3 linked regions of the Rhodovastum atsumiense genome follow. The protein of the gene in region 2 interacts with the protein of the main gene of each other region in a pairwise test. Links are inferred from orthologs where the notes say so. Each region holds a gene or a part of one and is shown on either strand. Other genes may lie near its edges. The genes, in order: NBY65_RS23350, aceE and nth.

Evidence for each region.
Region 1: the proteins of aceE (region 2) and NBY65_RS23350 interact in binary tests that used the Escherichia coli proteins (3 or more experiments, as listed by UniProt). The link is inferred for Rhodovastum atsumiense from one-to-one orthologs.
Region 3: the proteins of aceE (region 2) and nth interact in binary tests that used the Escherichia coli proteins (3 or more experiments, as listed by UniProt). The link is inferred for Rhodovastum atsumiense from one-to-one orthologs.

What each region holds. Positions count from the first base shown.
Region 1 is NZ_OW485601.1:5,182,087-5,185,216, reverse strand. What follows is about bases 65-3,045. They hold NBY65_RS23350 (ATP-binding cassette domain-containing protein), read right to left. Parts: upstream 2,420-3,045; coding sequence 710-2,419; downstream 65-709. Other genes in these bases: NBY65_RS23345 (efflux RND transporter periplasmic adaptor subunit), read right to left, coding at 2,426-3,045; NBY65_RS23355 (ABC transporter permease), read right to left, coding at 65-710. Outside these bases: more of NBY65_RS23355, read right to left, coding at 1-64; more of NBY65_RS23345, read right to left, coding at 3,046-3,130. UniProt on the Escherichia coli protein: Part of the ABC transporter complex YbhFSR that could be involved in efflux of cefoperazone. Probably responsible for energy coupling to the transport system.
Region 2 is NZ_OW485601.1:6,242,464-6,245,857, reverse strand. Bases 50-3,294 are described here. They hold aceE (pyruvate dehydrogenase (acetyl-transferring), homodimeric type), read right to left. Parts: upstream 2,908-3,294; coding sequence 250-2,907; downstream 50-249. Other genes in these bases: NBY65_RS28110 (CopD family protein), read right to left, coding at 3,170-3,294. In the rest of the region: more of NBY65_RS28110, read right to left, coding at 3,295-3,394. UniProt on the Escherichia coli protein: Component of the pyruvate dehydrogenase (PDH) complex, that catalyzes the overall conversion of pyruvate to acetyl-CoA and CO(2).
Region 3 is NZ_OW485601.1:2,308,356-2,311,462, forward strand. The notes cover bases 30-2,987. They hold nth (endonuclease III), read right to left. Parts: upstream 1,867-2,987; coding sequence 1,192-1,866; downstream 30-1,191. Other genes in these bases: hslU (ATP-dependent protease ATPase subunit HslU), read left to right, coding at 30-511; NBY65_RS10530 (DUF4142 domain-containing protein), read right to left, coding at 593-1,036; NBY65_RS10540 (DUF2244 domain-containing protein), read left to right, coding at 1,960-2,463; NBY65_RS10545 (helix-turn-helix domain-containing protein), read right to left, coding at 2,494-2,982. Also shown: more of hslU, read left to right, coding at 1-29. UniProt on the Escherichia coli protein: DNA repair enzyme that has both DNA N-glycosylase activity and AP-lyase activity. The DNA N-glycosylase activity releases various damaged pyrimidines from DNA by cleaving the N-glycosidic bond, leaving an AP (apurinic/apyrimidinic) site.

The sequences.
Region 1 (3,130 bases), 1.1 Mb from region 2 along the record:
GCGAAATAGCAGGCCAGCCGCGCCGCGATCATCTCCGGCAGGCGTGCCGGCGAGGCCAGCATGCTCTCCATCGTGCCGCGCTCCCATTCGCGGGAGACGACCAGCGCGGTCAGCAGGGTGCCAACCATCGACATCACGAAGGCCACCATGCCCGGCACGATGAAATCGGCCGAGCGCAGCTCCGGATTGAACCAGTAACGGTGTTCCAGCGTCACCCCGCCGCGCGGCAGCAGGCGGCGTTCCTGCGCCCGCCCCACCATCCAGGTGGCGAGCGCCCCCTGCACATAGCCTTCCAGGATGCGGGCGGTATTGGGATCAGTGGCATTCACTGCGAGTTGCGCCGGGGCCGGCCAGCGCGACGGCCGGGCCAGCCGGGCCAGGAATTCCTCGCGCAGCACCAGCATGCCCCGCACCGTGCCGGCCACCAGCAGGCGCTCGGCCTCGGCGGCGCTGGTGGTCTGCACCGGCGCGAGATAAGGCGAGGCGGCGAGCGCCTGCAACACTTCGCGGCTGTCCTCGGCGGGCGCCTCGATCACCACGGCCAGCCGCATCTCGCGCGCATCCAGCGAGATGCCGTAGCCGTTCACCAGCAGCAGCACCACCGGTAGCAGGAAGGCGATCAGCAGCGAGGACGGGTCGCGCAGAACCTGCAGCACCTCCTTGCGCAGCAGACCGCGCAGGCGCAGCAGCGTGGCCGCCCGGCCGGCCATCACGCCGCCCCCACCAACTGGATGAAGGCGTCCTCCAGCGTCGGCTCGGGCAGGTCGGGCCGGCGCACCCGCCCCCTCAGCCCGGCCGGCGTGTCGGTCGCGATCAGCCGCCCGCCGCTGATGATCGCCAGCCGGTCGCAGTATTCCGCCTCGTCCATGAAATGGCTGGTCACCAGCACGGTGACGCCGGCCTGCGCCAGCGCCCCGATGCGCGCCCAGAACGCCCGCCGCGCCAGCGGATCGACGCCGGAGGTCGGCTCGTCGAGGAACAGGATGTCCGGCCGGTGCAGCAGCGCCGCGGCCAGGGCCAGCCGCTGCTTGACGCCGAGCGGCAGGCTGCCGGCCACGCTGCCGCGCTGCTCGGCCAGTTCGAACCGCTCCAGCGCCTCCGCGATCGCCTCCGCCCGCGCCCGTCCGGCGAGGCCGTAGACGCGGGCGAAGAAGGCAAGGTTCTCGGCCACCGTCAGCTCTCCGTACAGCGAGAAGCGCTGCGCCATGTAGCCGATGCGCGCCCGCGCCGCCGCCGGCGCCCGCAGCAGGTCCAGCCCGGCCACCCGCGCCGCCCCCCCGGACGGCCGCAGCAGGCCGCACAGCATGCGGAAGGTGGTGGACTTGCCCGCACCGTTCGGCCCGAGCAGCCCGAAGATCTCGCCGCGCGCCACCGCGAAGCTGACATGGTCGACCGCGGTGAAGGCGCCGAAGCGGCGCACCAGGTCGCGCACCTCGATCGCCGGGCCGGGCGCGGCCGCCGGGCGCGGCGGCTCCGGCGGCACCACCGGCGGCGCCGTGGCCAGCCGGTCGACGAAACCGTCCTCGAAGCGGGGCGGCACCGGTGTCAGCACCCCACCACCGAACGCAGCGGCGTCGGGCATGGCGCTGCCCGCCCGCAGCACCAGCCGCAGCGCATCGCCCTCCACCGCGACGTCCAGCACCGCCGGATGCGCCACCACCTGCCGCAGCACTGCCCGCCGCCCACCCGCCGGCACCGCGAGCCGCGCCACACGCCCGCGCAACGGCGCCAGGAACCCGGCGGGCGGCCCGGCGGCAAGCAGGCGGCCCTCGTGCAGCAGCAGCACGCGCCCGCACCGCTCGGCCTCGTCGAGATAGGCGGTGGCCCAGACCACCCCCATGCCGTCCGCCCGCCCCTCATCCAGCATCGCCGCCACCATCGCCCAGAGCTCGCGGCGGGAAGCGGGATCGACGCCGACCGAAGGCTCATCCAGCAGCAGCAGCCGCGGCCGCGCCAGCAGCGCGCAGGCCAGGCCGAGCTTCTGCTTCATCCCGCCGGAAAGCTTCCCGGCCAGCCGCGCGGTGAACGGCGCGAGGCCGGTGAAGCCCAGCAGGCGCGGAATCCGCTGCTGCCGCACCGCCGCGTCCAACGCGTGCAGGTCGGCGAACAGCGACAGGTTCTCGGCGACGGTCAGGTCCTCGTACAGGCCGAAACGCTGCGGCATGTAGCCGATCGAGGGATGCGCCGCCGCCGCCTCGGTCGCCATGTCATGGCCGAGAACTGTCACGCGCCCGGCGCTCGGCTTCAGCAGCCCCGCCAGCAGGCGCAGCAGCGTGGTCTTGCCCGCGCCGTCCGGGCCGACGATCCCGGTGATGACCCCCGCCTCGATGCCGGCGTCCAGCCCCTCCAGCGCCACCACCGGCGACGCCCCGCGCATCCCCGGAAAGACATGCCGCAGGCCCGCCATCCCGGCGAGCATGGCCGGCTACTCCCCGCCCAGGCTGATCGTCACCGGCATGCCCTGGCGCAGCCCGTCATCCGGCGCCGTGATGCGGATTCGCAGGCGATAGACCAGCTGCGTGCGCAATTCCGGCGTCTCCACCGTCTTCGGCGTGAACTCGGCGACCGGCGAGAGATAGCCGACACGCCCCGCATAGACGCGCCCGCCATCCGTGCGCACCTGCACCTCACGCCCCGGCGCGGCGCGGCCGAGCAGCGGCTCGGGCACGAAGGCGCGCACCCACACTTCGCCGGAAATCGCCATGGAGTAGACGGGGGCAGAGGGCAGCACCACCGTGCCCGGCTCGATCACCCGGGTCATCACCACCCCATCGGCCGGGGCCTTGAGCCGGGTGCGCGACAGCGCCTCGGCGGCCAGGGCAACGGCCGCCTCGGATTCGCGCAGCGTCGCCCGCGCCGCCTCGATCTCCCCCGCGCGCGGCCCGGCCACCGCCTCGGCCAGCACCGCCTTGGCATGGTCGAGCTGGGCCCGCCCCGCATCGAGCGCCATGCGCGCGTCGTCATAGGCCTGGCGCGAGGACACGTCGCGGCGCACCAATTCCTCCTGCCGGGCGAACACCGCTTCGGCATGCGCGAGATTGGCCTGGGCGGTCGCTACCGACGCGCGCGCCTGGTCGAGCTGCTCGATCCGCGTGCCGGCGAGCAACAGGCCGAGATTGGCCCGCGCCGC
Region 2 (3,394 bases):
CGGTCGCCTGCCTTGATCAGCACCGCCTCCACGGTGCCGGACATGGTCGAGGGCACGTCCATCGTCGCCTTGTCGGATTCCAGCGTGACCAGCGGGTCATCGACATTGACCTGGGCGCCGGGCTGGACGTGCACCTCGATGATGGGCACGTTCTTGAAGTCGCCGATATCGGGGACCTTGATCTCGTTGATGGCCAGCATCCTGGCGTCGCTCCCTGTTGCGTCGATCGTCGGGCCGCGCGGGCGGCGTTCAGACGGTCGCGGGGTTGGGCTTGTCGGGGTCCAGGCCGTATTTGCGGATCGCCTCGGCGGCGCGTTCGACCGGGATCGCGCCGTCCTGCGCCAGGACCCGCAGCGCGGCGAGCGTCACCCAGCGACGGTCCACCTCGAAGAAGTCGCGCAGGGCCCGGCGATAATCGGACCGGCCGAAGCCGTCGGTGCCGAGCACGTGATAGCGGCGCGGCACATGGGCGCGGATCTGGTCGGCGAACATCCGCACATAGTCCGTCGCGGCCACCACCGGCCCGTCATGGCCGTCGAGGCAGGATTGCACATGGCTGCGGCGTGGCGGCGCGTCCGGGTGCAGCAGGTTCCAGCGCTCGACATCGACCGCCTCGCGGGCGACTTCCGTGAAGCTGGGCACGCTCCAGATGTCGGCGACCACGCCCCAGTCCTCGGCCAGCATGTCGGCCGCCGCGATCACCTCGCGCAGGATGGCGCCGCTGCCCAGAAGCTGCACCCGCGGCCCCTGGCCCTCGGCGGCGCGGAACAGGTACATCCCCTTGACGATGTCCGGCGCCGCGCCCTCGGGCATCGCCGGGTGCTCGTAATTCTCGTTCAGCGTGGTGATGTAGTAATAGACGTCGTCCTGCTCGGCGACCATGCGACGCAGCCCGTCCTGCACGATCACCGCGACCTCGTAGGCGAAGGTCGGGTCGTAGGAGACGCAGTTCGGGATCACCGCCGAGAACACATGGCTGTGCCCGTCCTCGTGCTGCAGCCCTTCGCCGTTCAGCGTGGTCCGCCCGGAGGTGCCGCCGATCAGGAAGCCGCGGCAGCGCATGTCACCCGCCGCCCAGGCGAGGTCGCCGACGCGCTGGAAGCCGAACATCGAATAGTAGATGTAAAACGGGATCATCTGCGTGTCGGAAACGCTGTAGGAGGTCGCCGCCGCGATCCAGGACGACATGGCGCCGGCCTCGTTGATCCCTTCCTGCAGGATCTGCCCGCTGGTGTCCTCCTTGTAGAACATCAGCTGGTTGGCATCCTCCGGCCGGTACAGCTGGCCCACCTGGCTGAAGATGCCGAACTGGCGGAACATCCCCTCCATGCCGAAGGTGCGGCTTTCGTCGGGCACGATCGGCACGATGCGCCGGCCAATCTTCTTGTCGCGCAGCAGCGTGTTGAGCACCCGGACGAAGGCCATGGTGGTGGAGATCTGCCGCCCTTCGGTCGCCTTCAATTGTCCCTCGAAGGCCGCAAGGTCCGGTACCGGGCAGGGCTGCGAGACGGTCCGGCGCCGCGCCGGCAGAGCCCCCCCGAGCGCCTGCCGATGCTCGCGCAGATACGCCATCTCCCGGCTGCCTTCCTCGAAGCGCAGGAACGGGATCTCCTTCAGCTGGTCATCGGTCAGCGGCAGGCCGAAGCGGTCGCGGAATTCCTTGAGATGGGTCTCGCCCATCTTCTTCTGCTGGTGGGTGATGTTCTGGCCTTCGCCGGCCTCGCCCATGCCGTAGCCCTTGATGGTCTTGGCGAGGATCACGGTGGGCTGGCCGCGATGCGCCGCCGCCGCCGCATAGGCCGCATAGACTTTCTGCGGGTCGTGGCCGCCGCGGGTCAGCGCCCAGATCCGCTCGTCGCTCCAGTCGGCGACCATGGCCTTGAGCTCGGGATACTTGCCAAAGAAATGCTCGCGCACATAGGCGCCGTTCTTCGACTTGAAGTCCTGGTATTCGCCATCGACCGCCTCTTCCATCCGCCGCAGCAGGATGCCGGAGGTGTCGCGGGCGATCAGCTCGTCCCAGCCGCCGCCCCAGATCACCTTGATGACGTTCCAGCCGGCGCCGCGGAAGATTCCTTCCAGTTCCTGGATGATCTTGCCGTTGCCGCGCACCGGCCCGTCCAGGCGCTGCAGGTTGCAGTTGATGACGAAGATCAGGTTGTCGAGCTTCTCCCGCCCGCCCAGCGAGATCGCGCCCAGGCTTTCCGGTTCGTCGGTCTCGCCGTCGCCGAGGAAGGCCCAGACCTTGCGCCCCTCGGTCGCGGCGAGGCCGCGGCCGTGCAGGTATTTCAGGAAACGCGCCTGGTAGATCGCCATCAGCGGGCCGAGGCCCATCGACACCGTCGGGAAATTCCAGAAATCCGGCATCAGCCAGGGATGCGGGTAGGAGCTGAGCCCGCCGCCGCCGACTTCCTGGCGGAAGCGCAGCAATTGCGCCTCGTTCAGCCGGCCTTCGACGAAGGCGCGGGCGTAGATGCCCGGCGAGCTGTGGCCCTGGATATAGACCAGGTCGCCGCCCTGGCGGTCGGTAGGGGCGCGCCAGAAATGCATGAACCCGACATCGTACAATGTCGCGGCCGATTGGAAGCTGGCGATGTGCCCGCCCAGTTCGGAGCTTTCCTTGTTGGCGCGCAGAACAATCGCGAGGGCGTTCCAACGGATATAGGAGCGGATGCGATGTTCGATGGCGCGGTCGCCGGGATGGCGCGCTTCCTGGTCGGGGGGAATGGTGTTCAGGTACGGCGTATTGGCCGAGTACGGCACCGGGGTGCCGCGCCGCCGCGCCCGGACGAGCAGTTCGTCGAGCAGGAAGGCCGCGCGATCCTGGCCCTCGACCTCGATCACTCCCTCAAGGGACTCCAGCCACTCCCGTGTCTCGGTGGGATCGGCATCCCGCAGGCTGCTCATTCCGCGTTTCCCCTGTTCTTATCTGGATCAATATCATTTCGACAGCGTTCGGCACGCGTCTTTGGCGTACGCTGCTAGGGCAACACGCCACGGGTGTGCGCGGTAGGCCGCAATTTCTCACATCGCCGCGATACTGTTCGGCACTTGTTGCGTGGCCCGACAGGATGCGCATTCCCGATGGAATGCGCCGCCGCCTTCCGCGCGAACGGTCGCATTCCTGTGGCGGGCGATGTCGCGGCTTCGTGACAGGGGCGGGCGGCGTTCAGCCGCCGAGTGCCGCCACCATCGCGGTGAGCAGGCCGAGCACCAGATTGATGGTCACCAGCCGGCGGATCCACTGCACCGCGCCGCCGGCCCGGCGCAGGTCGCGTCCTGCCATGGCGGCGCGCATCCGCGCCCAGGGTCCGGCCACGATCCCCAGGAAGATCAGGGACATGGCCAGTCCCGTGCCGGTCATCAGGCGGACATGCCAGGGCAGGGGGGTGGG
Region 3 (3,107 bases), 3.9 Mb from region 2 along the record:
CGAGGGCGTGCAGCGCGACCTGCTGCCGCTGATCGAGGGCACGACCGTGTCCACCAAATACGGCCCGGTGAAGACCGACCACATCCTGTTCATCGCATCGGGCGCGTTCCATTTGGCCAAGCCGGCCGACCTGCTGCCCGAGCTGCAGGGCCGCCTGCCGATCCGGGTGGAGCTGGCGCCGCTGTCGCGCGCCGATCTGCGCCGCATCCTGACCGAGCCGGAGGCTTCGCTGCTCAAGCAGTACCAGGCCCTGATCGGCACCGAGGGGATGAAGCTGACCTTCAGCGACGACGCGGTGGACGCGCTGGCGGATCTCGCGGCCGACATCAACGACCGCGTGGAGAACATCGGCGCGCGGCGGCTGCACACGGTGATGGAGAAGCTGTTGGAGGAGATCTCTTTCAGCGCCTCGGACCGGGGCGGGCAGGAAGTGGTGGTGGACGCTGCCTATGTGCGCGAGCGGGTGACGCCGCTGGCGCAGAAGGGCGACCTGAGCCGCTTCATCCTGTAGCGCGGCGGATGTTGCACGACCGGGAACGGGCCGGGGATGGCCCGTTCCTGGCTGCGGCGGGCAATCCCGTTGACCGAAAGCCTAGCTCCAGGCGTGGGCCGCCTGCAGGGTCTGCGCCTCGGTCAGATGGGCCGCGATCACGGGGATCGATGTCCTGGCGAGCCTGACCAGGCCAGGGTCCTGGCCGCGCTGGACCTCGGTACGGAACACCGCCAGGGCTTCCTGGTGATCGGTGACCTCCTTGGGAAGAAAGGCCCTGCTGAAGGCCGCGCCGTGCAACCGGGACAGCCGGTCGATCCCGGCCTGTTGCTCCGGATCCAGGGTGGTCGGGACCGGGATGCCGGCGGCTCGCGCGGCGGTGGCAAGCAATTGGTTGAGCACCGTATGATCCGTTTGCATCCAGAACCCGTATTCCTGGACCGCGATATTGGGAGAGCGCTGGATCGCGAGCGTACCTTCCCTGATCTCCGCGATGCCTGACTTTGTCGCGGCCGCGACGAACCTGCTGTCCTGAGCATTTGCCATGGAGCGTTTCCTTCCTTGGGCGGCTGCAGTACAGCCGCGCCGGAAGTAACGCATTGTATCTGGAAAGGCAGGCGCACGAAAAATTTAGAAATGTACAAGTATATGCGACGGTATGATTGATGATGCAGCGGTGATGGCGTTGAAAAAGCTTTCCGCTATCCCGAGGCCAGCCGGCGCTTTTCCGGCTTCATCACCGGCGGCGGGGTCTTGTCCGGAAAGCGGCACCACGTGGCCGCCACGCAGCGCCAGCATTCCGGCGTGCGGGCCTTGCAGACATAGCGCCCGTGCAGGATCAGCCAGTGATGCGCATCGCGCAGCAGGTCGGACGGGATGCGGCTGACCAGCGCATCCTCCACCGCCCGTGGCGTCTTGCCGGGGGCGAGACCGGTGCGGTTCGACACCCGGAAGACATGCGTGTCCACCGCCATGGCCGCTTCGCCGAAGGCAACGTTCAGCACCACGTTGGCGGTCTTCCGCCCGACCCCGGGCAAAGCTTCCAGGGCCTCCCGCTCGTGCGGCACCTCGCCGCCATGGCGCTCGACCAGCAGGCGTGACAGCTCCACCACGTTGCGTGCCTTGCCCTGCCAAAGCCCGATCGTGCGGATGTGCTTCGCCACACCTTCCGCGCCCAGTGCCGCCATGGCCGCCGGCGTGGGCGCCTCGGCGAACAGCCCAGGGGTGGCCCGGTTCACCGAGGCATCGGTTGCCTGCGCCGACAGCACCACCGCGACCAGCAGGGTGAAGGGATTGACGTAGTCGAGCTCACTGCGGGGGGTTGGATTGGCACGCCGCAGCGCCTCGATGAAGCCGCGCACCTGCGCGGCAGTCATGGAATCCACCATGGCGACAGTTTCGGCGGCGGCAGGAAGGCTGGCAAGCGGGGGGCTGGCAAGCGGGCGAGCCTGTCCAGATATAGCGGGTTCATGCCCCCTGATGCTCCGCCGCCGCAGTTTCGGGCGGTCATCGTACCGCACCGCAGCCTCTCGCCCCGCGCGCTGAGGACCCTGATCGGCGTGATCGTCGCGGCATCCTGCCTGACCGCCGCGCTCGTGGTGGCGCTGGGGGCCTGGCCGGTGGTCGGCTTCACCGGCGCTGAGATCCTGCTCGTTGCCCTGCTGCTGCGCCATCACGCCGGCGGCGAACGCACGAGCGAGACATTATCCCTGAATGACAGCGGGCTGCAGGTGGTGCGCACTGACCGGCATGGGCGCCGGCGCGAGGTGGTGCTGCCGGCTCCCTGGCTGTCCGTCACCTTGCGGGATCGGCCGGGACGGGTGCCGGCGCTGATCCTGTCGGCGCCGGGCCTGCAGGAGGAAGTGGCCACCATGCTGGGGGAGGAGGCGAAGCGCGTGCTGGCGGCGGAGCTGCAGCAGGCGCTGCAGCTCCGCCGCCATCCCCGGTTCGATAATCCCCAGTTGCGTGGCTGATCCGCGCGGCTTGCCGGCCGCGCGACCAATCTATGCCGCGGCGTCGGGGACCAGCGATTTCACCAGTTCGAACACGCGCTTGCGCACGCTCGGATCGGTGATGCGGTAATAGGCACGGACCAGTTCGAGCGTTTCCCGCCGGTTCAGGGTGTCGTCGCCGAAACTGTCCTGCGCGTCCGACAGGCCCGGGGAACGCCGCCCGCCATTGACGCCATGCCCGCCGAGGCTTTCCGGCATGTCGTCGTAGAAGAAGCTGATCGGCACATCGAGCACGCGGGAAAGATCGTACAGCCGGGACGCACCGACCCGGTTCACGCCGCGCTCGTATTTCTGCACCTGTTGGAAGGTCAGCCCCAGTGCCTCGCCCAGCCGTTCCTGCGACATGCCAAGCAAGGTGCGGCGCAGGCGGATGCGCGATCCGACATGGATGTCGATGGGATTGGGCCGCGATTCCTTTTCGGGACGATCGGGCAGACTGCCGGCTTCTTCCGAGTGCCGGAACACTTCCTCACCTGACATCCGTTCTCGGCTCCTGTTCGCCGTCCAGTCCGATTGAAATCGGCTGCCTCCCGTACACCCGCTGCGCCGGTCGAGGTTGATGACACATTAACGCTGCAACCGCCGATCGTCAAGGCGAGGCCAAA